DNA from 4 places in the Serratia sp. TSA_130.1 genome. Region 1 is predicted to be linked to each of the others. Evidence: predicted binding sites of a transcription regulator. Region 1 holds the regulator's gene; each other region holds the start of a gene.
The links. Region 1 encodes Fur, which represses iron uptake genes when iron is present. Its sites were predicted from a motif close to ATAATAATGAGAACNACTATCAA; they were not measured.
Positions count from the first base shown of each region.

Region 1 (7,425 bases):
ACGTGCAGGACAGCTACCGTGCGGACATCGCCCGCCAGTTCCCGCAGGCCCGCGCGCACGTTGTTGCCGGCACCGGCCATTGGGTGCATGCCGAAAAACCGGAGGCGGTGCTGCGTGCCATCCACCGTTTCCTCGACGAAGCCTGAAAAATACGCTCACCTGGCGAAAAAACGCGCTAAAGATAACGGCTTAGCGCGTTTAGCCCGCAGTTAGGCATTGTCGCCGCTCCATCTGCTGGGGTAATATGGCGCGCTATAATTTTGCCGCCGCGCCAGCGCGTTCGCGAACGCCGGGTCGGGGGTGAATTTGGGTTAGGGTTTATTGGCCCGAAGTGTGTTAACCGATGCCTCCGGAAGCGTGCGAGCGCTTTTTGATGCAAACTCCCTTGCAGTACCGCTACCTATGGCAAAAGAACAAACGGATCGCACGACGCTGGATCTGTTCGCAGATGAACGCCGTCCGGGGCGCCCGAAAACCAACCCGCTTTCCCGCGATGAACAGCTTAGAATCAATAAGCGCAATCAGTTACGGCGCGATAAAGTGCGTGGATTGCGGCGCGTAGAGCTGAAAATCAACGCGGATGCGGTGGACGCCCTGAACAAACTGGCGGAACAGCGCAACATCAGCCGCAGCGAACTCATCGAGCAGATGCTGTTGGCGCAACTGGCGGAAGAACAGCCGGAACATTGATCTCTTCGGCCGCACGCGCGGCGCGGCGTTAAGGACAACGCCGGATCGACACGCTTTTCTTCATCTCCGGCATCGCATAAATGCGATAAAACCCCGGCGCCACTTTCTGGCATGATACGCATTTACCGGTAAGAGACTGCGCCTGTCGGCGCCCGCCCCCCGCGGCGAACGGCTCTTGCCATGGCATCATTTTAATCGGCGTCAGCGGCGGCAGTGCTGGCATCGAGTAATGCAATTACTTGAATTTAAAGGTTATACGCGATATGGCTACTGTAGGCATTTTCTTTGGCAGCGACACTGGCAATACCGAAAACATTGCCAAAATGATCCAGAAAATTCTCCAGAAACAGTTTGGCGACGACGTCTCTGAAGTGCATGACATCGCTAAAAGCAGCAAAGAAGACCTGGAAGGGTTCGATATCCTGCTGCTGGGCATCCCGACCTGGTACTACGGTGAAGCGCAGTGTGACTGGGACGATTTCTTCCCGACGCTGGAAGACGTCGATTTCAACGGCAAACTGGTGGCGCTGTTCGGCTGCGGCGACCAGGAAGACTACGCGGAATATTTCTGTGACGCGATGGGTACCATCCGCGACATCATCGAACCGCGCGGCGCGGCCATCGTGGGCCACTGGCCGACCAAAGGCTACCACTTCGAAGCCTCCAAAGGCCTGGCGGACGACAACCACTTCATCGGTCTGGCGATCGACGAAGACCGTCAGCCGGAGCTGACCAACGAGCGTGTCGACGCCTGGGTCAAACAGATCGTCGAAGAGCTGAGCCTGGCCGATATCGTCGGCTAAACGCCGGGACTGGCGAAAGGTTGAACAAAGGCCCTGTAAAGTGCATAGTGTGCCGACAGGGCCGTCATCGGCAACAGGGATTGCTGCGATAGAAGCTACAGATTTGTAACTTCCCACCCCGTCACGGTAGACTGAGATATCGGTTTATCCCATCCATCAAGGCGTTGCATGCAAAACATGCAATAGTGCAATTATATCTTTGTTAACAACCGGCGGTTTCCATTTAGTACAACCGGTTCTATAATGAGACGCATTAACTCTTTGTGCCGACCGATGCCACAGGCGAGTACGCCTCAACTTGATTAGCATAGTAACAGGACTGAATTCGCATGACCGACAACAACATCGCATTGAAGAAGGCCGGCTTAAAAGTCACGCTTCCGCGACTCAAAATCCTGGAAGTACTGCAAAATCCGGAATGCCATCACGTCAGTGCGGAAGATTTGTACAAAAAACTGATTGATATGGGCGAAGAGATCGGGCTGGCGACGGTTTATCGCGTACTGAACCAGTTTGACGATGCGGGCATTGTGACACGTCACAATTTCGAAGGCGGCAAGTCCGTGTTCGAGCTGACCCAACAGCATCACCACGATCACCTGATTTGCCTGGATTGCGGCAAAGTGATCGAATTCAGCGACGAATCCATCGAAGTGCGCCAGCGTGACATCGCCAAGCAGCACGGCATCAAGCTCACCAACCACAGTCTGTACCTGTACGGCCACTGTGAAACCGGTGACTGTCGCGAAGACGAAACGCTGCACGACAAGAAATAAGCCCTGACCGGCTATGAAAAACCGCCTCATTTTGAGGCGGTTTTTTTATGCCCGCCGTACAGCGGGAAAAAAATCCCCGGACCAGCCGGGGAAAATCATGTCATGAAATACCACAATTGCAGCGGCACAGCGACTCCACGTACTACTCTCACTACAACGTCCGCCTTGCGCCGACACGCGCGGGCGAACGCATTCCCCCTTCGTTATGATGCGGCCCGCCGCCAAAACTGCGGGCCGCACCGCCCTTCTTAGACCTTCTCGGCGCGGCTGTAGCGTTTGCCGTCCGGGCTGACCGAGCGCACCTGTACTTCGCCGGAGACCGTAGGTTTAGCCTTGGCATCATAGCGCTGCCACTGCTTACCGCCGTCGGTGGAGTACTCGATGCCCAACCCCGGCAGCGCGATATTCGCCTCCAGCTTGCCGCCCGCCACGCGAGCGCCCGGCACCGGCAGACGATAAGCCACGCCGCCTTTGTCCAGCTTGGCCAGTTCACGCTGGCCCAGAATATTGGCGAAGCGTAGCCAATCTTTCTCCAGCGTCTTGGTATCGACAAAGTGGGTTTCCCCGCCTTTGTATTCGCGGCCGGCGCGATAGTCCTGCTCCCAACCGGCGCGATGCCAGGCGCGCTCCGCCACCGACAGCGCGCGTGGGAAGATCATGTATTCCATCTGCGGATCGGTGCGCTGGGTTTCGCTCCACAGCTGAGCGGAAAGTCCATATGCCCCCGGCCACGGCTTGTCGCTCTTGGCGTTGAAGTGGTTGCCGTCTCGGTCAACCGAGGTTTCCGCGTTCTGTGGCATGTTGTCCGGCGCGAAGCTGAACACCTTGCGCTCGTCGCTGAAGCGGGTGCCCCAGTAGTAACCGCGCTCGTCCGGGTTCACCTCGTAAGGGAAGTCCATATAGACGTAGTCCGGGTTGGAGACCACCACTTCATACCCTTTGTTGGCCCAGTCGTTGACGCTGTCGAAACCGCCCCAGTACAGGGTGTCCCAGAAGTTGACCCCCACGCGCGAGGTGGCGAACGCCTTCGAACTCTCGGCGTCTTTCAGGCCGTCTTGCCAGGCCTGCATTCTGTCGATGCCGTGCGCCTTCACCAGCTTGCTGACCTCTTGGCCGAAGTAGCTCGGCAGGTGCTCCATGTCGGCCACTTTGCCCTCTTTGATCATCACCTGGCACACCTGAGACTTGGCCCACGGCTTGTCTTCATTGCTCTGGTCAATGATGCCTTTACCCGGTTCCGGTTTCGCCTTGTCGGTGTAGCCGGCGCCCAGGCGGATGTTTTTCGCTTCGTCGCCGCCAAAGTGCCAGGTCTTAATCGGCTGGCCGGCTTCTTTATGCATCTGGGCAATCTCGCCAATCACCTTGTCGACAAAGCGCTGGGAGGAATCCAGGCACGGGTTCAGGTAACTCTGACGGTTAAAGAACTGCACCGAGGTGGTATTGGAGGTATCGGTCGGATCCACCAGGCGGAACTCGTTGGCCTCCTGCTCTTTGCCGGCGGCATGCAGTTTCTTGTAGCGCGCTTCCATCGAGACCACCGCCGCGCGGGCGTGCGCCGGCATGTCGATCTCCGGGATCACCTCAATCTGGCGCGCCTGGGCGTATTTGATGATGTCGATGTAGTCCTGACGAGTGAAGAAACCGCCGTAGACATCCGGCCCCTGGCCGTACTGCGGCAGCAGGCAGGTGGTTTCGCTCAGATCGTGGCAGCGCTGGCCGCCGACTTCCGTCAACTCAGGCAAGCCGGGAATTTCGATACGCCAACCTTCGTCATCGCTCAGGTGGAAGTGGAATTTGTTGAGCTTGTAAGCCGCCATCTGATCCAGCAGGCGCAGCACCGCATCCTTCTTATGGAAGTTGCGCGCCACGTCGAGGAAAATGCCGCGATACTGGAAGCGCGGCGCATCGCTGGCGTCGAGCGTGGCGATCTTGCCGCTGCCGTCGGTCGGCACTAACGACAGGATAGACTGCAACCCGTAGAACACCCCGGCCTGATCGAAGCCGATCACCCGCGCCTCTTTCTTGCCGATCTTCAGCTCATAAGCGCCCGGCACCGCCATCGCGCCTTTAAACTTGCCCGGCTGGATGTCGGTCTTGATCGGGTAACCGTTGGCCTGAACCGGCACGCCCAGCAGCGCGAAACGCTGGTTGACGACATCCGCCGCCGGCTTGACCAACGTGCTCAGATCCGGCGATACCCCTTTGCGCAGATCGGCGTCCTGCGCGTGCACTTTCACCTGCATCGGCGTCGGCACGATCTGGCCGCGCAGCGCGCCGGCGGGCAGCGTCTGCAGATCGGCGTTGCTGACAAAACGCGAAGCCGGCGTCATCAGAATATTTTTGTCGTCCTTGGTGCGCTTCCACTGATCGCCGGTAAACGGCGCCACAAACTGATCCAGATTTTCGGTGTCGGTATTCGCCAGCATTTTCGGCTTGGCGTCGCCGGACGTGGCATACCAGCGGGGCAGGAAGTCGTTTCTGAACAGCTGCCAGTATTCGGCGACCACCGGGATTTCCACCGCCTTACCGGCCGGGAAACCGCTGAATTTGGCGGTCGGCTCCAGCTTGTACAGATCGCCGGTGAGGTGAGCGATCTTGAACTGATCGTTGTCTACCCGCAGAGTCTGGCGCGGGCTGTGGAAATAAATGATCCAGTCTTTGCCGTCGATCGCCTGCCCGTCGTTGCTCAGGGTGAACAACACCCGGTTGCATGAGGCCCAGTCTGCGCCCAGCGCCGCGCAATCCACGCCGTTTTCCCCGGCGCGGTTATCCAGCATTTTCACGTTCAGCTTCAGTTGGCTCAGCTGATCCACCAGCTGTTGATCGGCCATGGCGCTCCCCATGCCGCCCAGGAATCCCATCGTTGCCGTCAAGGCGGCCAGTGCGCTCAGTTTGAATGCGTTCATCTTCTCGTCCTTCTTAATTATTGTTATCGCGAATTTCTTGCCACAGCTTGCCGCACTTGGCGTCGTAAGCCTGACCGTTACCGCTGTGAACCGCCATAATGCAGTTCTGATAATCCATCACCCGTACCGTTTCCTGCGCGGCGAACTGCTGGTGCTGTTTCTCTTGTTTCAGCACGTTCAGCACCGCCTTGCACGGCTGCAGACGCTCCGGCGAGCCTTCCGCGGTATTGATGCAGGCGCTGTAAGCCTGTTTCAACCTGGCGTCTTCCGGCGGCGCAGCGGGTTGCGCACAGGCGCTCAGGGCCGCAGCGGCCGCCAACATCAGCATGATTTTTTTCATCGTTGAATTCCCTTAACTGCCCCGGCGGCAAGGCCGGGGAACGCATCAGAAGATGGTGAATGGCGCGATGACCATGAACTTGACGTCTTTCTCGTCCTGGAAGATGTTGCCGTAACCGCCGCCCCAGCTCGGAATGTTGGTGTGGTTGTCATACTGGGTGTAATGCAGCTTGAGCAGCGTGCCCTTGGCTCGCCCTTCCTGGATGGTGTACATCGCGTCCAGACTCCAGGCGCTCTCTTTCAGGCGCTGGCTCTGATCGTAGATCGGGTTGGTGCTCGGCTTGGCGTCCCAGGCGTAAACGTAAGAGCCGCCGACCGCCATGCCCGGCAGGTTCCAGTTGCTGAGGTCATACATCACGCCGGCATACACCGCTTTTTCGCCGTTGGCGTTAAAGTCGGAGCGGTTATCCCACCACACGTCCAGGCGACCGTTTGACGAGGCGTAGGTCGGGGTCATACGTTGCAGGAAGAAGCCCTGATTGCCTTCCGCCTTGACCATGGTGCCTTCCAGACGCCAGTTGAACTGGCCGGTGGTGTAACCGAAGGTCAACGCCTGCAGCCAGGCCAGGCCGTCATAGATGCTGTTCGGATCGTTCTTGTTGCTGATGCGGTCTTCCGCGCCATAGAACTGGTAACTGGTGGTCAGCGGGTTGCCCAGCAGATCGAATTTGTAAGACGCCTTGGTGAAGTACTGATTCACGTACCCCTGGGCCTGGCCGTAAGCGGCTTCCAGCACCAGATCGTTTTTGAAATCGTACTTGGCGCCCAGCGAGTGCAGGTAGGAGACACGGGTTTTCTTGTCGTTCTGACGGAAGTCGTCCATCTCGATATGCCACGGCGCTTTGTATTTGTCGGCCCACATGTAGGAGAAGCTCAACGCGCCGGCATCGCCGTAGTCGAACTTGGCGCCGGCTTCAGCCCCCTGATAAGTGCCCGGCATAAAGCTCCAGTGCGGCGCCAGCAGGGTTTGGCCGCTCGGCTGAATATAGCCGGCGCGCGCCCAGACCGGGCCGTATTTGAATTTGGCGGCGGCTTTGTACAGGCTGATACCGCCTTTATCACCGGAGTAGTCTTCGTCGTAGGTACGGTTCTTCGAGGAGAACGCGATTTCGTTCGGGTGACCGCTGGCGCTGGATTCAGCCAGTTCGATGGCGGTAAAAGTGCCGACATCCAGACCGAACATGTCCCAGGCGTAGCCCGACGCGAAATCCAGGCTCAGGTTGGCGGTAGAGTGGGACAGGTTGGTGGTGTATTGATTGTAATCCTTGCTGTCCGGATTGAGATCTTTACGGTCACGCTCACGTTGCCAGTAATAAATGCCGCCGGTCAGCGTGGAATCCTCGATAAACCCTGCGGCTTTCGCCTCAGGCGCCATGGCAAACCCTGTTCCCAACAGCGCGCCCGCGACTGCGAGCGCCAGCGTTTTACGCTGAGCACCGTGCGTACCCATATTGAAATTCCTCTTTGACTTAACTTAAAAGTTGCAGCCGCCTGTGTTCACCACTGCCCTGCACGACTGCCAATAAAAAACCCGAACGGGTAAAAAATATTGCCGACGAGATGTTATTCCCACAGCACTAATTGCTACAGACAGACTATTTTTCGCGACGCGAATTATCAAATGAAAAATGCGGAAGATTTGTCAAAGTATGACAAGGAGCACATATCGGTGATAATTTGTTACGCTGGCATTCATGGAAGGTGTCGAATAAAAAATTCAATTAAATCAGAATAAATACGGATACCAGGTCAACCAGAGACGATTAATGGTTTCAGCCTGACTAAATCCGTCAGTCAGGAGATAAAAGTTGAGAGCGCTCTCTAAATGAAATTAATTCGCATCACGAATATATAAGTAAAGATTAAGACTACTAAGCCCAATTAAGAAAACTTATTGATTAACGCACCGCA
Region 1 is NZ_JBQZFS010000002.1:861,297-868,721, forward strand. It holds gene ybfF (esterase) at 1-146, shown strand, start outside; gene ybfE (LexA regulated protein) at 403-690, shown strand; gene fldA (flavodoxin FldA) at 954-1,493, shown strand; gene fur (ferric iron uptake transcriptional regulator) at 1,823-2,269, shown strand; gene ACUTQY_RS10900 (beta-N-acetylhexosaminidase) at 2,518-5,175, opposite strand; gene chiQ (ChiQ/YbfN family lipoprotein) at 5,189-5,515, opposite strand; gene chiP (chitoporin ChiP) at 5,561-6,964, opposite strand.

Region 2 (7,425 bases), on a different contig from region 1:
TAAGCACTCCGGCGATAATCGCGATCAGGGTGGTGATGCCCATCTGCAGCTGCGCCAGGTTGATGTTGCTGCGCGTCTGCGCCAATTCGTCCTGCATAAAGGCGTTCACCAGCGTGCCGATCTCATGCGCGCGTTCACCGAGCTGTCGGCTGATCTGCTGCTCGTGCTCATAGGCCGGCAGGTAGGCCGCGATACGGTTTTTGTAATCGTCCAGGGCAGCCAGCAGCGGTTGCAGCTGCGGGCGCTGCGCGTCGCTGACCCGGCGGCTCAAGGCGTTGGCCGCGTCGCGCGCGTCGTCGATGGCCGCCATCAGCGGCGCTTCGGTTTCCTTGTTCAGGCTCAGCAGCAGACCGCGCGCGCCGTAGCGCACCTGGGTCAGCTTCTGGTTCAGCTGGATGAAGGCCAACTGCAGATCGCCGTTGGTGAGCTGGCGCTCCACCTGGCTCAGGCTGGCCTGCACTTCCGACATGTTCCAGCTCTGGCGCACCGCGTCTTTCGCCGAGACCGCCTGCTCAAAGATTTTTTGCTGTTGCTGATATTCCCCAATCAGCGTCACCAGACGCTGCAGATCCTTGCGGCTTTGGGCGTCCCAATCCAACGCCTGGCCCTGGTCTATCAGTTTGACGGCGTTATCGATATTGGCGCGGTTGTTCTGCAGATACTCCGGCTGGTAGGTCTGGCCGTACATGGCGCGGTTGTATTTGGCCTGGTTGATCTCCTCGTTCAGCCGGTTGCTGAAGTCGATGCGATCGGCGCGGGATTCGATGATGTGCAGGTATTGCGCCCCGGTGCCGGCGATGACGACCGCCAACAGCAGCAACAGCGCGAAGCCGAGGCCGAGCTTTTTACCTACGGTGAGATGGGTGAACTTTCCTGCCAATGCTTGCAATGCCGCCATAGCGTTTTTCCTTCTCCGGGCGAACGTCAATTGAACAAACCATCGGCAAGAAGTGGTCAAACTTTAGCGGATTTCAGGCAAAAAAATACCCGCCGGCGGCGGGCATCTTCATCAACGGGGGCGAATTACTTCTTCGCGGCGAAGCGTGCGGCCGCTTCGTCCCAGTTGACCACGTTCCAGAACGCCTTGATGTAGTCAGGGCGTTTGTTCTGATATTTCAGGTAGTAAGCGTGTTCCCACACGTCCAGACCGATGATTGGGAAACCGGAAGCGCCGGCGACGGCTTCGCCCATCAGCGGGCTGTCCTGGTTAGCGGTAGACACCACGGCCAGTTTGCCGTCTTTCAGCACCAGCCAGGCCCAACCGGAACCGAAGCGGGTGGCTGCGGCTTTCTCGAACTCTTCCTGGAATTTCTCCACGCTGCCGAAATCGCGCTCGATGGCCGCTTTCAGATCGCCGCCCAGCGTGGTGCCGGTTTTCAGGTTTTTCCAGAAGAAGCTGTGGTTGGCGTGGCCGCCGGCGTTGTTGCGCATGAAAGTGCGTTTGTCGGCAGGCACTTTATCCAGATCCTGGATCAGCTCTTCAACGCTGTATTTGGCCAGCTCAGGGTAGGCTTCCAGCACGGTGTTGGCGTTGTTGACGTAGGTCTGATGGTGTTTGGTGTGATGGATTTCCATCGTCTGCTTGTCGAAATGCGGTTCCAGTGCGTCGTAAGCGTACGGCAGGGATGGCAGTGAATAACTCATAATCATCATCTCCAGTGGTGTATGGGCGGCGCAAAGGGCGAGCACCGCGTAAGCAGTCGGATCATTATAGTTAATTAAATGATATTGAAAATGATTATCAATGCCCTGCTGACTGTGTGGTTAATGAACAAATCGCTGCGTTAACATACTGATAGAAAAGAAGCCTTGAGCGCCTCTTCATGCCTTGGCGCCGATGCGTTGGTTACTCTCTATACTGTAGAGAGCGCCGAGCCTGCTGCGACGCCGAAATGTATCGAAATGTGCCAATGCGTTCACTGAATGAGCACGAGTGTGTAACAACCACAAGCACGCTGTGGTAATATCGCCGCGTCGCGTATCAGCATAACAACAGTGACATTAGCGCTCCGCCGTTTTGGCGAGGAGCGCCATTTGAACAATGTGACAATCGAGAGTAAAGGAGACCCCCATGCAGGTCAGCAGAAGGCAGTTCTTTAAGATCTGCGCTGGCGGTATGGCAGGAACGACGGTAGCCGCGCTGGGCTTTGCCCCCGAAGTGGCGTTGGCGGAAACCCGGCAGTACAAACTGCTGCGCGCCCGCGAGACCCGTAATACCTGTACGTATTGTTCCGTCGGCTGTGGGCTGTTGATGTACAGCCTTGGTGATGGCGCCAAAAACGCCAAAGAAAGCATTTTCCATATCGAAGGGGATCCGGATCACCCGGTAAACCGTGGCGCGCTTTGCCCGAAAGGCGCCGGCCTGGTTGACTTTATCCACAGCGAAAGCCGCCTCAAGTACCCGGAATACCGGGCGCCGGGGTCGGACAAATGGCAGCGCATCAGCTGGGACGACGCCTTTACCCGCATCGCCAAGCTGGTGAAAGAAGACCGTGACGCCAACTTCATCAAAACCAACGACCAGGGCGTTACCGTCAACCGTTGGCTGACCACCGGCATGCTGTGCGCCTCGGCCGCCAGCAACGAAACCGGTTTTCTGTCGCAAAAATTTAGTCGCGCTCTCGGCATGCTTGCCGTAGACAACCAGGCGCGTGTCTGACACGGACCAACGGTAGCAAGTCTTGCTCCAACATTTGGTCGCGGTGCGATGACCAACCACTGGGTTGATATCAAGAACGCGAATTTGATTATCGTCATGGGCGGTAATGCGGCGGAAGCGCATCCGGTGGGGTTCCGCTGGGCGATGGAAGCCAAAATACATAACAATGCCAAGCTGATCGTGATCGATCCGCGCTTTACCCGAACCGCATCGGTGGCGGACTTCTACACGCCGATCCGCTCCGGGACCGACATCGCTTTCCTGTCGGGCGTGTTGCTGTATCTGATGACCAACAACAAGTTTAACCGCGAGTACGTCGAGGCCTACACCAACGCCAGCCTGCTGGTGCGGGAAGACTTTGCCTTCGAAGACGGCTTGTTCAGCGGCTACGACGCGGAAAACCGCAAGTACGACAAAACCACCTGGAACTACCAGTTCGACGAGAACGGCTTCGCCAAGCGCGACGTCACGTTGCAGGATCCGCGCTGCGTGTGGAACCTGCTGAAGCAGCACGTGAGCCGCTACACGCCTGACGTGGTGACCAACATCTGCGGAACGCCGAAGGACGATTTCCTCAAGGTGTGCGAATACATCGCCGAAACCTGCGTCGCGGATAAGACCGCTTCGTTCCTGTACGCCCTGGGCTGGACTCAGCACTCGGTCGGCGCGCAGAACATTCGCACCATGGCGATGATCCAGCTGCTGCTCGGCAACATGGGCATGGCGGGCGGCGGCGTCAACGCGCTGCGCGGCCACTCCAACATCCAGGGGCTGACCGATCTCGGCCTGCTGTCGCAGAGCCTGCCGGGCTACCTGACGCTGCCGTCGGAGAAACAGACCGATCTCGAGACCTACCTGAAGGCCAACACGCCGAAGGCGCTGCTGCCGGGCCAGGTGAACTACTGGGGCAACTACCCGAAATTCTTCGTCAGCATGATGAAGACCTTCTACGGCGACAAGGCGCAGAAGGACAACAGCTGGGGCTTTGACTGGCTGCCTAAGTGGGACAAAGGCTACGACGTGCTGCAGTACTTCGAGATGATGTCGCAGGGCAAGGTCAACGGCTACTTCTGCCAAGGCTTTAACCCGGTGGCGTCGTTCCCGAACAAAAACAAGGTGGTGGCTTCGCTGTCCAAGCTGAAGTTCCTGGTGACCATCGATCCGTTGAACACCGAGACCTCCAACTTCTGGCAGAACCACGGCGAGTTCAACGAGGTGGATTCCTCGCAGATCCAGACCGAAGTGTTCCGCCTGCCGTCCACCTGCTTCGCCGAAGAGAACGGCTCGATCGTCAACTCCGGCCGCTGGCTGCAGTGGCACTGGAAAGGCGCGGACGCCCCGGGTGAAGCGCTGAACGACGGCGAGATCCTGGCGGGCATCTTCAGCCGCCTGCGCGAGATGTATGCGCGCGACGGCGGCGCGGTGCCGGAACAGGTGCTGAACATGCGCTGGGACTACCTGACGCCGGACAACCCGGCGCCAGAAGAGGTGGCGCAGGAGAACAACGGCAAGGCGCTGGCGGATCTGCTGGATGCCGACGGCAAAGTGGTGGTGAAAAAAGGCGAGCTGCTCAGCTCGTTCGCGCAGCTGCGCGACGACGGCACCACCGCCAGCGGTTGCTGGATCTTCGCCGGCAGCTGGACGCCGGCCGGCAACCAGATGGCGCGGCGCGACAACGCCGATCCGTCCGGCCTCGGCAACACGCTGGGCTGGGCCTGGGCATGGCCGCTCAACCGTCGCATTCTGTACAACCGCGCCTCGGCGGATCCGCAGGGTAAACCGTGGGATCCGAAACGCCAGCTGCTGGAGTGGGACGGCGCCAAGTGGGTCGGGGCCGATATCCCGGACTACAGCGCCGCCGCGCCGGGCAGCGACGTCGGGCCGTTCATCATGCAGCCGGAAGGCATGGGCCGCCTGTTCGCCACCGACAAGATGGCGGAAGGGCCGTTCCCTGAACACTACGAGCCGTTCGAAACGCCGCTCGGCACCAACCCGCTGCACCCGAACGTGGTGTCCAACCCGGCGGCGCGCGTGTTCAAGGACGATCTGGCGGCGATGGGCAAATCCGACAAGTTCCCGTACGTCGGCACCACCTATCGTCTGACCGAGCACTTCCACTACTGGACCAAGCACGCGCGGCTGAACGCCATCGCGCAGCCGGAGCAGTTTGTGGAGATCGGCGAAAAGCTGGCGGAGAAGAAGGGCATCAAGCAGGGCGATACCGTGAAGGTCAGTTCCAACCGCGGCTACATCAAGGCCAAGGCGGTGGTGACCAAGCGTATTCGCACGCTGCAGGTGCACGGCCAGGAAGTCGACACCATCGGCATCCCGATTCACTGGGGTTACGAAGGGGTGGCGAAGAAAGGCTTTATCGCCAACACGCTGACGCCGTTCGTCGGCGACGCCAATACGCAAACGCCGGAGTTCAAGGCGTTCCTGGTCAACGTGGAAAAGGTGTAACGGAGACGAATTATGGCCATGCAATCTCAAGACATCATTCGTAAATCCGCCACCAATGGCTTCACGCCGGCGCCGCGCGCCCGTGACCACCAGGAAGAAGTGGCCAAACTGATCGATGTCACCACCTGTATCGGCTGCAAGGCCTGTCAGGTGGCCTGTTCCGAATGGAACGACATCCGCGACGAAGTGGGGCACAACGTCGGGGTGTACGATAACCCCGCCGATCTGACCGCCAAGTCGTGGACGGTGATGCGCTTCTCCGAGGTGGAGGAAAACGGCAAGCTGGAATGGCTGATCCGCAAGGATGGCTGCATGCACTGCGCCGATCCGGGCTGCCTGAAGGCCTGCCCGTCGGAAGGCGCGATCATTCAGTACGCCAACGGCATCGTCGACTTCCAGTCCGAGCACTGCATCGGCTGCGGCTACTGCATCGCCGGCTGCCCGTTCGACGTGCCGCGCATGAACAAGGACGACAACCGGGTGTACAAGTGCACCCTGTGCGTCGACCGCGTGGACGTCGGCCAGGAACCGGCCTGCGTGAAAACCTGCCCGACCGGCGCGATTCACTTCGGCACCAAGGAAGCGATGAAGCAGGTGGCGGCGGATCGCGTTAGCGAGCTGAACACCCGCGGCTACCAGAACGCCGGTCTGTACGATCCGGCAGGGGTGGGCGGCACGCACGTGATGTACGTGTTGCACCACGCCGACAAACCGCAGCTGTACCACGGTTTGCCGGACAACCCGAGCATCAGCCCGGCGGTGACCTTCTGGAAGGGCGTGTGGAAACCCCTGGCGGCCATCGGCTTTGCCGCCACCTTCGCGGCCAGCGTGTTCCACTATGTCGGCGTCGGGCCTAACCGCGTCGAGGATGAGGACGAGCACGACGAGTCGCATGACGAGGAGACGCGCAAATGAGAAAGGAAAAGCCCATTCAGCGTTACAGCGCGCCGGAGCGCATCAACCACTGGATAGTGGCGTTCTGCTTCGTGTTCGCCGCCATCAGCGGGCTGGGGTTCTTCTTCCCCTCCTTCAACTGGCTGATGAACATCTTCGGGACGCCGCAGCTGGCGCGCATTCTGCACCCGTTTGTCGGGGTCATCATGTTCGCCGCGTTCCTGCTGATGTTCCTGCGCTACTGGAAGCATAACCTGATCAACCGGGAAGATATCGTCTGGGCCAAGAACATCCACAAAATCGCCATGAACGAGGAAGTGGGTGACACCGGGCGCTATAATTTCGGCCAGAAGTGCGTGTTCTGGGCGGCGATTATCAGCCTGGTGCTGCTGCTGGCCAGCGGCGTGGTGATCTGGCGGCCGTATTTTGCGCCGTCGTTCTCCATCCCGCTGATCCGCATCGCGCTGCTGGTGCATTCGCTGGCCGCGGTCGGCCTTATCATCGTGATTATGGTGCACATTTACGCCGCATTGTGGGTAAAAGGCACCATTACCGCGATGGTGGAAGGCTGGGTGCCAGCGGCCTGGGCCAAGAAACATCATCCGCGCTGGTACCGTGAGGTCCGCGAGAAACGACAGGAAGATAAACCCTGATGAGTATCCGCATCGTTCCTAAAGAGCAGTTAGGGGCACAGCGTGAGAAGTCCACAACGGCGGAAAACATCCCGCCGTTACTTTTCGCCAACCTGAAAAGCCTGTACAGCCGCCGCGCCGATCGTCTGCGTCAGCTGGCGGTCGACAACCCGCTGGGTGACTACCTGAACTTTGCCGCCGAGCTGGCGCAGGCGCAGCAGCATGCGCTGCACGATAACCCGCTGCAGCTCGATCTGAGTGAAGCGTTGGTGCAGGGTGCCGCCAGCGGCAAACCGCCGCTCGATCTGAGCGTGTTCCCGCGCAGCGAGCACTGGCGCAAGCTGCTGACGTCGCTGATCGCCGAGCTGCGTCCGCAGGCGCCGGAACACATTCTGGTGGTGCTGGACAACCTGGAGAAGGCCTCGGCGCACGAGCTGGAGCTGATGGCCGACGCCTTGCTCAACCGCGAGTTCGGCAAGGTGGGCAGCGAGAAGGCGCCGTTCCTCTGGGCCGCACTGTCGCTCTATTGGGCGCAGATGGCCAGTCTGATCCCCGGCAAGGCGCGCGCCGAATACGGCGAGCAGCGCCAGTTCTGCCCGGTGTGCGGCAGCATCCCGGTTTCCAGCATGGTGCATATCGGCACCGTTAACGGCCTGCGCTACCTGCACTGCAACCTGTGCGAAAGCGAATGGCACGTGGTGCGGGTGAAGTGCAGCAACTGCGAGCAGACCCGCGATCTCAACTACTGGTCGCTGGACAGCGAGCAGGCGGCGGTGAAGG
Region 2 is NZ_JBQZFS010000006.1:100,422-107,846, forward strand. It holds gene ACUTQY_RS19380 (methyl-accepting chemotaxis protein) at 1-898, opposite strand, end outside; gene sodA (superoxide dismutase [Mn]) at 1,024-1,644, opposite strand; gene fdnG (formate dehydrogenase-N subunit alpha) at 2,072-5,119, shown strand; gene fdxH (formate dehydrogenase subunit beta) at 5,132-6,034, shown strand; gene fdoI (formate dehydrogenase cytochrome b556 subunit) at 6,031-6,666, shown strand; gene fdhE (formate dehydrogenase accessory protein FdhE) at 6,666-7,425, shown strand, end outside.
Region 2: a site for Fur is predicted at 1,723-1,745, ahead of sodA (superoxide dismutase [Mn]). Genes of this name have one in related genera too.

Region 3 (7,425 bases), on a different contig from region 1:
TCAGCCCCAGGGCTTCGACGTAATCGAACGCCGCGCCCAGCCCCATGATGCCGGCGGTATTCGGCGAACCGGCCTCGAAGCGCCAGGGTGGATCGGCGAAGGTGGTGCCCGCCGTCAGGCTGACCTGACGGATCATCGAACCGCCCCCTTCCCACGGCGGCATCTGCTGCAGGAGCGCCTGGCGTCCATACAGCATGCCGATGCCGGAAGGGCCATACAGCTTATGCCCGGAAAATACGTAGAAATCGCAGTCCAGCGCCTGAACATCGACGCGCTGGTGCATCACCGCCTGCGCGCCGTCCACCAGCACGGTCAGATCCGGCGCCAGGGCTCTGGCGCGGGCGATGATGTCGCGCACCGGGTTGACGGTGCCCAGCACGTTGGAGACCTCGGTCAGCGCCAGCAGTTTACAGGACGCGTCGATCAGTTCCGGCAACTGCGCCAGATCCAGCGTGCCGTCGGGCTGCAGCGGCCAAACCCGCAGCTGCAGACCGCGCTCCTGCGCCAGCATCTGCCAGGGCACGATGTTGGCGTGGTGCTCCATCTCGGTGATGAGAATCGCGTCGCCCGGCTGCAGCCGGTGGCGGCCAAAACTGTTGGCCACCAGGTTGATGCCTTCGGTGGTGCCCTTGACGAACACCATCTCTTCCGCCGAGGCGGCGTTGATAAAGCGCGCCGCCTGTTCCCGCACCGCTTCCATCTGCTGAGTCGCCTCGGCGCTCAGGGTGTGGATGCCGCGATGCACTGCGGCATAGCCGTGGCGATAGAAATCCAGTTCGCGGTCGATCACCGCCTGCGGTTTCTGCGCGCTGGCGGCGCTGTCGAGGTAGGCCAGCGGTTGGCCGTTCACCTCGCGCGCCAGCAGCGGGAAGTCGCCGCGCACGCGTTCAATCGGATAACTCATGCAGCCTCCCCCGGCAGGCGCTGGGCGATGCGCGCCAGCACCCGTTCCCGGATGGTGTCGTTGGCGATGCCTTCGGTCAGCTCGGCGGCGAAGGCGAAGATAATCATCTGCTGCGCCGCGCGTTTGTCGATGCCGCGCGACTGCAGATAAAACAGCTGTTCTTCATCGATACGCCCCACGGTGGCGCCGTGGCTGCACTTGACGTCGTCAGCGTAGATCTCCAGCTGCGGCTTGGTATCCACTTCCGCCACTTTCCCCAGCAACAGATTGTGGTTGGTCATCTGCCCGTCGGTTTTGATGGCGTGTTTGGCCACTTTGATCATGCCGTTGAACACCGCTTTGCCGCGATCGCTGACCACGGTTTTATGCAGCTGGCGGCTTTCGCAGTAGCCCTTGTTGTGTTCCAGATAGGTGCGGGTATCGCAGATCTCCTTGCCCACCGGCAGCACCAGGCTGTTGATCACCAGATTGGCACCTTCGCCGTTCAGCTGCGCGCTGGTGTTGTGGCGCGTCAGGCCTGCGCCCAACAGGAAGCTGTCGCTTTTCACCCGCGCGTCGCGGCCGATGACCAGATCGTTATGGGCAAAGTGGTAGCTCGGCCGGCTTTCAAACGCCAGCTTGCAGTGCAACAGCCCGGCGTTGTCCGCCACGTTGGCGGTCAGGCGCGCGCCGGTAAAGTGCGCGGCCTCGCCCAGGCTGACATAGTGTTCAATCACTTCCGCCTCGGCCCCGCGCCCGATCTCCAGATGATGACGATGATGCACGGTATTCACTTCCCCCGTCACGCCGCGGCCGCTGCTGATATGCAGCAGGTACAACGGACGAGCCGGGGCCTTGCCGGCCGGCAAGCGAATCAGGCTGGTTTCCTGCGCCAGGCTTTCGGTCAGATGCAGGAAGACTTCGGGCTGAATGGGCTCCGGCAGCGCCTGCGGCGTGCCGTAGGCGGTCAGCTCGAACTGGTAGTCGCCCAGATCGCCATCGCTGAGCGCGGCACTGTAGCGGCCATCGATAAACACCAGCCGGCAGGCGTCGATACCGAGCGCCAGCGCCTCGAGCTGCGCGGCGTTCACGGATGCGGGCTGCGGCTCAAGGAATTGCTGCTCCAGCAGCCCCTCGAGCGGCGTGTATTTCCAGTTCTCATGTTTGCGCGTCGGCCAGCCGAGGCGCAGCGCCTGCTGCCAATGCGCCAGCGCATGGGGCGAACGCTCGCCGCCGCGGCCTTCGAACAGACGATACAGCTGCTGCAACGCGTTGGCGTTACTGTTGGTCGGTAAGCCAGCCATAGCCTTGCTCCTCCAACTGTTTCACCAGCGAGAAATCGCCGGATTTGACGATGCGCCCCTGGGACAGCACGTGTACGTAATCCGGCTGGATGTAGTCCAAAATGCGCTGGTAGTGCGTGACGATGATAAAGGCGCGCTTGCCGTCCCGCAGCGAGTTGACGCCGTTGGCGACGATTTTGAGCGCATCGATGTCCAGACCGGAGTCGGTTTCATCGAGAATGCACAGATCCGGCTCCAGCGCCGCCATCTGCAGAATGTCGTTGCGCTTTTTCTCGCCGCCGGAGAAACCGACGTTGACCGAACGCGTCAGCAGATCGGCCGGCATATCCAGCAGCGCGATCTTCTCTTCGATGAAATCGGCGAAATCGAAGCGATCCAGCGGCTCCTGTTCGCGGTATTTGCGCACCGCGTTGACCGACGTCTGCAGGAAGAAGTGGTTGCTGACGCCGGGGATCTCCACCGGGTACTGGAACGCCAGGAACACGCCTTCGCCCGCGCGATCTTCCGGATCCAGCTCCAGCAGATCCTTGCCCTTGAAGGTGACTTCCCCTTCGGTCACTTCGTACTCTTCACGCCCGGCCAGCGTGGCGGACAGCGTGCTCTTACCCGAGCCGTTCGGCCCCATGATGGCGTGCACTTCGCCCGGTTTGATCTCCAGATCCAATCCCTTGAGGATCTCGTTGCCTTCCACGCTGACTTTCAAATTCTTGATGCTTAACATGCTGTGTCCTCAGATAGCGCCGACGGCGCTAAAAATGCGGCGATTAGCCCACGCTGTGTTCCAGGCTGATGGCCAAAAGTTTCTGCGCCTCGACGGCGAACTCCAGCGGCAGCTCGGAGAAAACGTCCTTGCAGAAACCGTTGACGATCATCGAAATGGCGTCATCCTCGCTGATGCCCCGCTGCAAGCAGTAGAACAGCTGGTCGTCGCCAATCTTCGAGGTGGTGGCTTCGTGCTCCAGCTGCGCGCTGTTGTTGCGCGCTTCAACGTAAGGGAACGTGTGGGCACCGCTGTCCGGCCCGATCAGCATCGAGTCGCACTGGGTAAAGTTACGGGCGTTTTCCGCCCCCGGCAGGATTTTCACCAGGCCGCGATAGGTGTTCTCGCTGTGGCCGGCGGAAATGCCTTTGGCGATGATGGTCGACCTGGTGTTTTTGCCGATGTGGATCATCTTGGTGCCGGTGTCCGCCTGCTGATGGCCGCTGGTCAGCGCCACCGAGAAGAATTCGCCGATCGAATTGTCGCCCTGCAGGATCACGCTCGGGTATTTCCAGGTGATGGCCGAGCCGGTTTCCGACTGGGTCCAGGACATTTTCGAGCCGGCGCCTTCGCACAGCGCGCGCTTGGTGACGAAGTTGAGGATGCCGCCCTTGCTCTCGCCGCCGGAGAACCAGTTCTGCACCGTCGAGTATTTCACTTCGGCGTCTTTATGCAGGATCACTTCCACCACCGCCGCGTGCAGCTGATAGCTGTCGCGAACCGGGGCGGAACAGCCTTCGATGTAGCTGACGTAGCTGCCTTCGTCGGCGATCAGAATGGTGCGCTCGAACTGGCCGGTTTTGGCGGCGTTGATACGGAAATAGGTCGACAGCTCCATCGGACAGCGCACGCCCTTCGGCACGTAGACGAAGGTGCCGTCGGAGGCCACCGCGGCGTTCAGCGCGGCGAAGAAATTATCGTTGGACGGCACCACGCGCCCCAGATACTGGCGCACCAGATCCGGGTATTCCTGGATCGCTTCGCCGAACGAGCAGAAGATCACCCCGCTCTCCGCCAGTTTTTCACGGTAAGTGGTGGCGACCGAGACCGAGTCGAAGATAGCGTCCACCGCCACCTCGCTGCCCTCGCGCACCGGCACGCCGAGCTGGTTGAACGCCAGCTCCACTTCGCTGGTCAGGTAATCTTTTTCCGTCGCCGCGCCCGGTTGCTGCTCGGCGCCGGGCTGCGAACCGCAGGCGTCGTCGCAGCTGCCGCAGGACGGCGCCGAATAATAACTGTAGTCCTGGTAGTTAAGGCGTTCGTAATTGGCCTTCAGCCAGTGCGGCTCTTCCATCTGCAGCCAGGCGCGGTAGGCCTCGAGGCGGAATTCCAGCATCCACTCGGGTTCGTTGCGCTTGGCCGAGATAGCGCGCACCACCTCTTCGTTGATGCCCTTGGCCAACTCATCGGTTGCCAGCTGGGTGAAGAAACCTTCTTTGTAGCGACCTTCGCTGACCCAAGCCTGCACTTCATTAGGCATTTCTACATTGCTTCGTGTCATGTTGATTGCATCGCTCAAACGCCAAAACTCTCGCCGCACCCGCAGGCATGCTGAGCTTTAGGGTTATTGAATTTGAATATCTGATTCAGCCCTTCGCGGACATAATCTACCGTGGTGCCGTCAATAAACGGCATCGCCTTCAGCGGCACATAGAGTTTGGCGCCGTCGCGCTCAAACAGCAGATCGTCATCGGCGGGTTCGCGGGTCAGATCCAGCACATAGGCAAAGCCGGCGCAGCCGGATTGTTTTACCCCTAGCTGCAGCCCTTTCACCTGCGGATCCTGCTGCATCAGTTTCGTTATTTGTCGTACGGCGCTGTCGCTGAGCGAAATGCCTTGCCAGACATTCTCGTCCAAAGAAAAAGTGCCGACATTTTCCGTTTGCATAGGGTCTACCTCACACTCGTGTTTGGCCACAGCCAATCTGGGTTACTTATATGTTAGTGATAACGATTATCACTTCAACCGTTTGTTTTGCGGGGGTATCCGCCGCGAGCGCGGTTTTTCGCTGCGGCGTGCGGCAAGCCAGCGGGACATCCGTGGCGGCTTGCGGCGTGTGGCGGCAAGGCGTGCATGCTATCCCTATGAATTTGTTCTTTATCCTGCATCACCGTACCGCACTCCCCGGTGGCCCGTCAGCGTTACAGCGCCGCGGTGCGTTGCCGATCTAAACATTCATAGAAAATACCTATTTCTGCATTCTGTCTGTCGTAAATGTGCGTTTATCGGCATTTTGCGCCGCGGCGCAAGGCGCGGCCTTTAAGTTAAAGTTTAGTCGCTCTGGGTTAAGTTGGGCCGTCGATGGCCTTTTACCCCCATGGAATGAAAAAACGCCGCCACGGGGATTGATCGGCAACGCGGCAGTTTATATGATAATGATTATCATTCAATTTGAATTTGAGCGCGAAGCCAATGACTCTTTCGATCAACGCATGGTTGCTGGGCAAGATTGATGACTACAAATTCAGCGTGCGCGACGCCACGGTGGACTTTTATATGGCCGAAGCGGCGCTGCGCCGCCCGGAATGCAATATTGATCATCTGAAGCGGTACAACAGCGTCAGCCTCACCATGGCCAATCTTTGCCTGGAGAACGGCGATGATGACAGCTATCTGCACGCGCTCAGCAAGCTGCACAACCGGCTGATCGTCGAGATCAACAATCCGCAGCGCTGCCAGCTGTTTCGGGTGCAAAGCTACCACTTCGCCCGCCACACGCTGACGCTGATCTGCCAAAAATATGCGATGGAAGGCACCTGGGAGAAGGCGAACGCGTTTCAGAAGGACTTCGTCAAACGCGTGCCGTTTCAGCTGTAAAACGAAGCGCTCCGCAGGCCGATCGCCTGCGGAAACCGGCGGGGATCAGTCGATGACCGCCGTGGTCAGACGCGAGGTGCAGCACAGCCGATCGCGCGCGTCGAAGATCTCTATCTGCCACACCTGATGACGGCGGCCAACGTGCAGTGCGCGGCACACCCCGCGCACCTGGCCATCGAACACCGCCCGCAGGTGGTTGGCGTTGATCTCCAGCCCTACCACCTTCTGTTCGCCTTCGCTGCACAGGTAGCCGGCCATCGAGCCCATCGATTCCGCCAGCACCACCGACGCCCCGCCGTGCAACAGCCCGAACGGCTGCCGGGTGCGGCCGTCCACCGGCATGGTGGCTTCCAGGAAATCCTCGCCCAGCTGAGTAAACTCGATGCCCACATGGCTGACCATGCAGCCGTCGCCGGCGCGGTTCAGCTGCTCCAGCGATGTTTCACGTTTCCACAATTTCACTCAATCATCTCCAGAAGTGCCTGTAATGGGTGGCGCACGCCATTGCCCTCAATGCGTTTCACCTGGCTGCGGCAGGAATAGCCGGTCGCCAGGCAGCGCTGACGCGGCAAACGCTGCAGCGTCGGATGCCATGATAGCTCATAAATACCGAGCGAGTTTTGCAGGTTCTTGGCTTCATGGCCGTAAGTGCCGGCCATGCCGCAGCAGCCGACGCTGACGTTCTCCAGTTTGGCGCCGAAGCGGGCGAAGATCGCCGCCCACTGTTGGCCGCTGGCCGGCAGCGCGGTGGTTTCAGTGCAGTGACCGAACAGATACCAGGGTTCGCCGGTCGCCGGCTGTTCGGCGCGATCCGCGATCCGCTGCTGCAGCCATTCATGCACCAGCTGCACCTGAAAATCGCCGCGCTCGGGGCCGAGGATCTCGCGGTATTCGTCGCGATAGCACAGCACCAGCGCCGGATCGACGCCCACCAGCGGCATGCCGAGCTGCGCCACGCGGTTGAGGAAATCGGCGGTTTTGCGCGCGGTGCGGGCGAACCGCGTCAGGAAGCCCTTCACATGCTGCGCCTTGCCGTTCGGCGAGAACGGCAGCAGCACCGGTTTATAGCCGAGCTTTTCCACCAGCCGAACGAAATCCGCCACCACTTTGGCGTCGTAATAGCTGGTGAACGGATCCTGAACAATCAGCACGTGTTCTTCGCGTTGCTCGGCGTTCAACCCTTCCAACTGTTCCAGCGTCAGCGTGGTCGCCCGGTGGCCTGACAGCTGCTGACGCAGCGTCGGGCTGGACAACAGCGGCAGATCGACCATGCCGACGGCGTTGCGGCTCATCTCCCGCAGCCACGGCTGGCGGAAGAAGAAGTTGAACACCTTCGGCGCGCGGGCCATCAACGGGGTATAGCTCTCTACGCCGGCGACCATGTAGTCGCTCACCGGGCGCAGGTAGCGGGTATGGTAAAGCTGCAGGAAGCGCGAACGGAACCCCGGCACGTCAATTTTGATCGGGCACTGGGTGGAACAGGCCTTGCAGGCCAGACAGCCGGACATCGCCTCTTTCACTTCGTGCGAAAAGTCGTACTCGCCCTTGCCGGCATGCCAGCTGTTGCGGGTTTTCTCGATTAGACCGCGCAAGCTGAGGCGCTGCTGCGGCAGCTGTTTCTCCAGCGCCAACGGATCGACGCCCTGCTCGGCCAACAGACG
Region 3 is NZ_JBQZFS010000004.1:282,639-290,063, forward strand. It holds gene sufS (cysteine desulfurase SufS) at 1-904, opposite strand, end outside; gene sufD (Fe-S cluster assembly protein SufD) at 901-2,187, opposite strand; gene sufC (Fe-S cluster assembly ATPase SufC) at 2,162-2,908, opposite strand; gene sufB (Fe-S cluster assembly protein SufB) at 2,952-4,448, opposite strand; gene sufA (Fe-S cluster assembly scaffold SufA) at 4,463-4,834, opposite strand; gene ACUTQY_RS17010 (hypothetical protein) at 5,360-5,764, shown strand; gene menI (1,4-dihydroxy-2-naphthoyl-CoA hydrolase) at 5,810-6,226, opposite strand; gene ydiJ (D-2-hydroxyglutarate dehydrogenase YdiJ) at 6,223-7,425, opposite strand, start outside.
Region 3: a site for Fur is predicted at 4,885-4,907, ahead of sufA (Fe-S cluster assembly scaffold SufA). Genes of this name have one in related genera too.

Region 4 (7,425 bases), on a different contig from region 1:
AAACCATCACGGCGATGGCCTCGAAACCGACGGCGTGGACGATACGTTCAATGAGAGACTTGTTTTGCAGTTGCATACATCACCTTTTTTTCAACAGTTGTTGCGAAAGCCAGGTGATTATCATCGCTTTTTTGGGTAGATTAAAAATAGGTTCCATCGATAAAGTAGATATATGCACTATTCACCGGAAGCGTTACAGGCGTTCGTTGAAGCCGCCGCCCTCGGCTCATTTTCCGCCGCCGCGCGCAAGCTGCGCAAAAGCCAATCCACCGTCAGCACCGCCATCGCCAATCTGGAAGCCGACCTGGCATTGACGCTGTTCGATCGCAGCGCGCGCCAACCGGTGCTCACCGCCGCTGGCCGCAAGGTACTGGGGCACGTGCAGGAGATCCTCGCCGCCAGCGAGCGACTCGACGCGCTGAGCATTCAGCTGGCGGGCAATGTCGAACCGCGCCTGAGCATGGTATTTTCCGATACCTACCAGCCGAAGCATCACGACAGCCTGATGCAGCGGTTTGAACAACGTTACCCGGAGATTGAGCTGGAATGGATGATCGCCGAGGAAGGCGACGTTATCGATCTACTGCAAAGCGGCCGCGCGCATTTGGGCATGGTGGAAGTGCAAAAAACCTATCCGCCGGATATCGCCTTCTCCCGCCTGCCTGAGCAGACCGAAATGGGGTTGTTCGTCGCGCATGGGCATCCGCTGGCGCAGGTCGCCGCGCCGACCCCGGAGCAATTATCCAGCACCCGTCAGCTGATCCTGAACACTTACACCGGCGCCGAAGCGGCCAGACAAGGCGGGCTGGTCTGGTCGGCGCCCAGCTATCTGCTGTTGCTGGAGATGGCGGAACAGGGATTCGGTTGGGCGGTGCTGCCGCACTGGCTGGTGCAACAATACGGCCACGGCAGGCTCACCCAGCTGCGCCCGCGCGGCTGGCCCAAACTGATTTCGGTGGATGCGGTATGGTCCAAACTGACCCCGCCGGGCCCGGCGGGGTACTGGATGCTGGAGCGATTGCTGGAAGACGACGCGGCTCAGGCGGCGGCGTTGCGCGACTGAATGACGCGCGAGATCGTATCGAGCAGTTCGGGAATATCCATCTTCGGCAGCATCACTTCGATGAAAGCCAGCCGGTCGCCCTGCGCCGCCTCACTCAGCGCCTGGCGCAGCGCCTCCGGCTGACTGACCCGCAACGCCGTCACCGGCCGCCCACCGGCCAATGCCGTTGGCAGCTGCGTCCAGTTCCACCGGGCGATGTCGTTGTAACTCTGCTCCGGCCCGTGGATAGCGCGTTCAATCGTGTAGCCCTGATTATTCAGCACGAAAATCACCGGTTTAAGCCCGTCGCGCAGCATCGATCCCAGCTCCTGCACGGTCAATTGCGCGGCGCCGTCGCCGATCAACAGCACCACCCGGCGCTGTGGTTCGGCGGTTTGCACCCCGAAGGTCGCCGGTAAGGTATAGCCGATCGAGCCCCAGAGCGACTGCACGATCATCCGGCTGCCGCGCGGCAGCGTCAAGGTCGCGGCGCCGAAACAGGCCGTGCCCTGCTCGGCCAGCACGATATCCCCCGGCCGCAGGAAATCCTGTATCTGCCGCCAGAAGGCGTGCTGATCCAACCCTTCCCCATCGCCTTCCGGCAGCGCCGGACGGCCGATCGTCGGCAACGGCCAGCGCGACGCCAGCGACAGAGTCAGGCGGTGCAGCGCCTGCACGGCGGCGCACATCGGGATGCGGCTGAACCGTTGACGACCGACCCAGGCTTCGAACGGTTGGATATCGATGCATTTTTCCGCCGGCAGATGATGCGTGAATCCTCCGGTAATGGTGTCGGTGAGACGCACGCCAACGGTGATCACGACATCGGCATTTTCAATCAGCGCTTTGGTCGCCGCAGCGCTGGCGCCGCCGCTGTAGGTGCCGACAAAACCGTCGCGGTTCTCATCCAGCACGCCCTTGCCGAGCAGCAGCGTGGCGTGCGGGATAGCCACCTCCTGCATCCAGTTATCCAGCGCTGTTTCAACGCCAAAGCGGTCCGCCAGAAAGTCCGCCAGCAATGACACTTGCCGCGCCGATTGCAGCTTTTCACGCGCTGCGGCGATAAACGCCTGCAATGCGCTCCGCGACAGCCTGGCCTGGCGCAGCATCAGCGGCGCCGGTTTGGCCGGCAGCGGCGCTTCCGCTACGTCGCTGGGCAGCATCAGATAAACCGGACGATGCTCCAGCAAGGCGGCGTCGATCAGGCGGTCGATCTCCCTGGCGGCGTTGTCGGCGGTCAGATTGGCCTGTGCGACGCTGACTTCTTTGGCTATCCGCGCAAAGTGAGTGAAGTCGCCATCGCCCAGCGAATGGTGCAGCAAATCGCCGGCGCGCTGGGCACGCTGCGCCGGTGTGCCCACCACGTGGATCACCGGCAGGTATTCGGCATAACTGCCGGCCACGCCGTTCAGCGCGCTCAGCTCCCCGACGCCGAAGGTGGTGAGCAGCGCCGCGGCCGGTTTGCAACGCGCATAGCCGTCGGCGGCGTAGGCGGCGTTCAGTTCGTTGGCGCAGCCTACCCAGGTGATTTGCGGATGAGCGATGACGTGATCGAGGAATTGCAGGTTGTAATCCCCCGGCACGCCGAAGACGTGGCGGATGCCAATCTGGGCCAGACGACCGAGCAGATAATCGGCCACCGTGTAGATCTGAGTCATGATCATCACCTGTCTGCAGCTGAAGCGATTATCTTTAAGTATCGAAGATGCCGGTTAATTTTCGAACAGCGCTTTCCGTGTCGAGCGGCAACCTGGCGTTACATGCCGGCCTTGTGATCGCCCCCCTCGACGGCACGTTGTGAAAACGCATACACTCAAAACACGCCACTTCTTCGCCGACAAAGGATCACAATGTCCTACTCAGCCTCCCCCTCGCGTTATCAAGATATGGAATACCGGCGCTGCGGCCGCAGCGGATTGAAGCTGCCCGCCGTCTCGCTCGGGCTATGGCACAACTTTGGCGACGCCACGCTGTACGACAACGCCCGCGCCCTGATCCGCTGCGCCTTCGATCGCGGCATAACCCACTTCGATCTGGCCAACAACTACGGCCCGCCGCCCGGCGCCGCCGAGGAAAACTTTGGCCGCATTCTCAACGCCGATCTGCGGGCCTGGCGCGACGAGCTGATCGTCTCATCCAAAGCCGGTTACACCATGTGGCCCGGCCCCTACGGCGATTGGGGCTCGAAAAAGTACCTGGTCGCCAGCCTCGATCAGAGCCTCAGGCGCATGGGATTGGAGTATGTGGATATCTTTTATCACCATCGGCCGGACCCGGACACGCCGCTGGAAGAAACCATGGCGGCGCTGGATCTGTTGGTGCGCCAGGGCAAAGCGCTGTATGTCGGTTTGTCCAACTACCCGGCCGAGCGCGCGCGCCAGGCGTTCGACATCCTGCAGCGGCTCGGTACGCCGTGCGTGATCCACCAGCCCAAGTATTCGATGTTGGAACGCGGGCCGGAGGCGGAATTGCTGGATACACTGGCGAATCATGGCGTCGGCGCGATCGCCTTCTCCCCGCTGGCGGGCGGCCTGCTGACCGATCGTTATCTGCACGGCGTCCCGCAAGATTCCCGAGCCGCCAGCGGCAGCCGTTTCCTGCAGCCGGAACAGCTGACCGCCGACCGACTGGACAAGGTGCGCCGCCTCGATGCGCTGGCGCGGCAACGCGGGCAGAAGCTGTCGCAGATGGCGCTGGCCTGGGTGCTGCGCGGCGATCGCGTTACCTCGGTGCTGATCGGCGCCAGCAAGAGTGCGCAGATAGAAGACGCGGTGGGCATGCTGGCCAATCGTCACTTCAGTGAAGAAGAACTCGCGCAGATCGAGAAAATCTTATTGTAATCGCTTACAAATTCCGCCGCTCAATCGAGCGGCGATACTCCAGAAAAATCTCAAATCTTGAACTCCCGCACCGTTTTCAGAATGGCTCTCAGATTCAACCCTATGCGCCGGCGCTATGATGCCGATATTGCAGCAAAAATAACGATAAGGCCGCTTTTTAAACTGATGAACGCGCTTCATAGAGTGATCAACGGCCAGGCCGCGCAAGCGGAAAGGAGAAGTCATGTTTAAACCTCTGCTCTTGGCCGCCATCTTGGCGGCGACGGTGCTGCCCGCCGCACAGCAGGCTCACGCCGAAGGGCTCAGCATCGATCTGATGCCGGGCGTTTCATTGCGCATCGGCGATCAGGACAATCGCGGCCGCTACTGGGACGGTTACGACTGGCGCGATCGCGACTGGTGGCAAGGCCATCAGGGCCGCTATCTCGGCGACCGCAGCCCGCGTGGTTATTACTGGGACGGCTATCGCTGGCGCGACCGCGACTATTGGCGCAAATACTACTACTCGCGCGATGGCCGTTATTACAAGTGCGACCGCCGTTGCGACAAGCATTACTGGAAGAAAGAGAAAAAGCACCACCACGATCATGATCGCGATCGCTGGCGCCGCCACGGCGATGACGACCGCGATTAACGACGACGGGCCGGCACCATGCCGGCCCGCGCTTTTTTTGCCTACAACACGCTGCCGATCAGCAGGTAGCCGTTCAATCCCACCACCACCAGCACGATCAGCTTGCCCAGGTTTTGTACCACAGGACCGTTAACCATCTCCCCCATCAGCGCCCGATTGCCGGTGAAAGCCAGCAGCGGCACCAGCGCCAACGCAATGCCGAAGCTGAGCAGCACCTGGCTCAACACCAGAATCCGCGTCGCGTCCATCCCGAGCATGATGACGATAAACGACGGCAGCATGGTCACCGCGCGCCGCAGCCACAGCGGAATATGGAAATGCACGAACCCCTGCATCACCACCTGCCCCGCCAGCGTGCCCACTACGGTAGAAGAGAGGCCGGCGGCCACCAGGCTCAGGCCAAACACGGTGGCGGCGGCTTGCCCGAGCAGCGGTTGCAGCGTCAGGTAAGCCACGTCGAGATCGGCAATGCCGCTGTGGCCGCTGAAATGAAACGCGGCGGCGGCGGTGGCCATCATCGCCAGGTTGACGAAGCCGGCGATAGTCATGGCCACGGCGACATCGACTTTGGTGGCGGCATAGCGCTCCGCCTTGTCGTGCTCGCCGCCGATTTGGGTGAGCGACGAATGCAGGTAGATCACGTGCGGCATGATGGTGGCGCCCAATACCCCGGCGGCGAGAAATACCGCATCGCCGTTAGGCAGATCGGGCAGCGCCATGCCCTTCAGCAACGGCGCGAGCTGCGGCTGGGAGAATGCCAACTCGACGATATAAGCGGCGGCGACGAACAGCAGCAGGCCACCAATAACCAGCTCCAGTGGCTTTTGCCCGCGTTTTTGCAGCATCAAAATTAAAAAGGTGGCGATGCCGGTCAGCACCGCGCCCTGCAACAGGGACACGCCGAGCAGCAGCTTGAAGCCGATCGCCGCGCCGATAAATTCGGCCAGATCGGTCGCCATGGCGATGATCTCCGCCTGCACCCAATAGGCCCATACCGCCGGCCGCGGGAAACGATCGCGAATATGCTCGGCCAGGTTTTTCCCGGTGGCGATGCCCAGCTTGGCAGACAGCAGTTGGATCAGCATCGCCATCACGTTGGCCCAGACCACGACCCACAGCAAACTGTAGCCGAACGAGGCGCCGGCCTGGATGTTGGTAGCGAAGTTGCCGGGGTCGATATAGCCGATAGCGGCGATGAAGGCGGGCCCCATCAGCGAGAGTTTGATTTTTCTGGCGGAGCGACCGGAGGTGGTTTCAACCACGCGACTGTTCAGCATATGTTGAACCCTTACTGAAATTACGTTTATCTCCACTCTATATAAATGATAATAATTATCAAGCGCATTTAGAGCGGTAAAACTTATCTCTGTAATAGCCAACATTAATGGTTTTATCGAAGGGTTCAGCGCGGAGCTTGCCGATTTCCATGCTTTTCTGATGGGATTTTGGCTGCAATACCCCTGAAAGACAGGTTAGCACAAGAATACGAATTTCCTATTTCTGCTTTAACATCTTGATTTTTTATGCTTTTGCGCAACACTTTAGGAGAATTCCCGCTATGATTTTCCATATTTGCAATAGAAGTCTCGTTTTTAAACGTAGCGTTACATAAAATGACAGCCGAAATTCAGCCTGCCTCAAATTTGGAGCAAACATGTCCCATATTGCGCACTTTGCGTTGGCGATAGTGGTGGTGGCGATCCTGGCCCTGTTGGTGTGCCGCGATCGTAAAAGCATCCGCATTCGCTATGTTATTCAACTACTGGTTATCGAAGTACTGCTGGCCTACTTTTTCCTGCATTCGGAAGCGGGTTTGGGCTTCGTAAAAGGATTTGCCGCGCTGTTTGACAAACTGCTCGGGTTTGCGGGACAAGGGACTGATTTCGTGTTCGGCGGCATGGGCGACAAAGGCCTGGCGTTCTTCTTCCTGAAGGTGCTGTGCCCGATCGTCTTCATTTCGGCGCTGATCGGTATTCTGCAGTACATCAAGGTGCTGCCGTTCATCATCCGTATTATCGGTACCGTGCTGTCGAAAGTGAACGGCATGGGCAAGCTGGAGTCGTTCAACGCCGTCAGCTCGCTGATCCTGGGCCAATCCGAAAATTTCATCGCCTACAAGGATATCCTGGGCAAGATGTCGGAAAAGCGCATGTACACCATGGCGGCGACCGCGATGTCTACGGTGTCCATGTCCATCGTCGGCGCCTACATGACCATGCTGGACGCCAAGTTCGTGGTGGCGGCGCTGGTATTGAACATGTTCAGCACCTTTATCGTGCTGTCGCTGGTCAACCCGTACGACACCAATAAAGAAGAAGAGCTGCACCTCGGTAACCTGCACGAAGGCCAGAGCTTCTTCGAAATGCTGGGTGAATATATCCTGGCCGGCTTCAAAGTAGCGATTATCGTCGCCGCGATGCTGATTGGTTTCATCGCCCTGATCGCCGCGCTTAACGGCGTGTTCAGCGCCATCTTCGGCCTGAGCTTCCAGGAAATCCTCGGCTACTTCTTCTATCCGTTCGCCTGGATCATGGGTATTCCTAAGCACGAAGCCCTGCAGGTCGGCAGCATCATGGCCACCAAGCTGGTTTCCAACGAATTCGTGGCAATGATGGAACTGCAGAAAGTCTCTGCCGAGCTGTCGCCGCGCAGCCTGGGGATCCTGTCGGTGTTCCTGGTGTCCTTCGCCAACTTCTCTTCCATCGGCATCGTGGCCGGTGCGATCAAGGGCCTGAACGAACACCAGGGCAACGTAGTGTCCCGCTTCGGTCTGAAGCTGGTCTACGGCTCTACGCTGGTCAGCATCCTGTCCGCTTCTATCGCGGGTCTGGTGCTGGGCTAAGCCTGAAATTTACAGCAATGATAAGGCGCCTGCGGGCGCCTTTTTTATTGGCTGGCCTTCGGCGAAG
Region 4 is NZ_JBQZFS010000001.1:1,110,339-1,117,763, forward strand. It holds gene ACUTQY_RS05175 (multidrug/biocide efflux PACE transporter) at 1-76, opposite strand, end outside; gene ACUTQY_RS05180 (LysR family transcriptional regulator) at 173-1,063, shown strand; gene ACUTQY_RS05185 (alpha-keto acid decarboxylase family protein) at 1,039-2,700, opposite strand; gene mgrA (L-glyceraldehyde 3-phosphate reductase) at 2,893-3,882, shown strand; gene ACUTQY_RS05195 (hypothetical protein) at 3,874-4,107, opposite strand; gene ACUTQY_RS05200 (DUF2502 domain-containing protein) at 4,106-4,516, shown strand; gene ACUTQY_RS05205 (Nramp family divalent metal transporter) at 4,558-5,793, opposite strand; gene ACUTQY_RS05210 (NupC/NupG family nucleoside CNT transporter) at 6,171-7,358, shown strand.
Region 4: a site for Fur is predicted at 5,833-5,855, ahead of ACUTQY_RS05205 (Nramp family divalent metal transporter). Genes of this name have one in related genera too.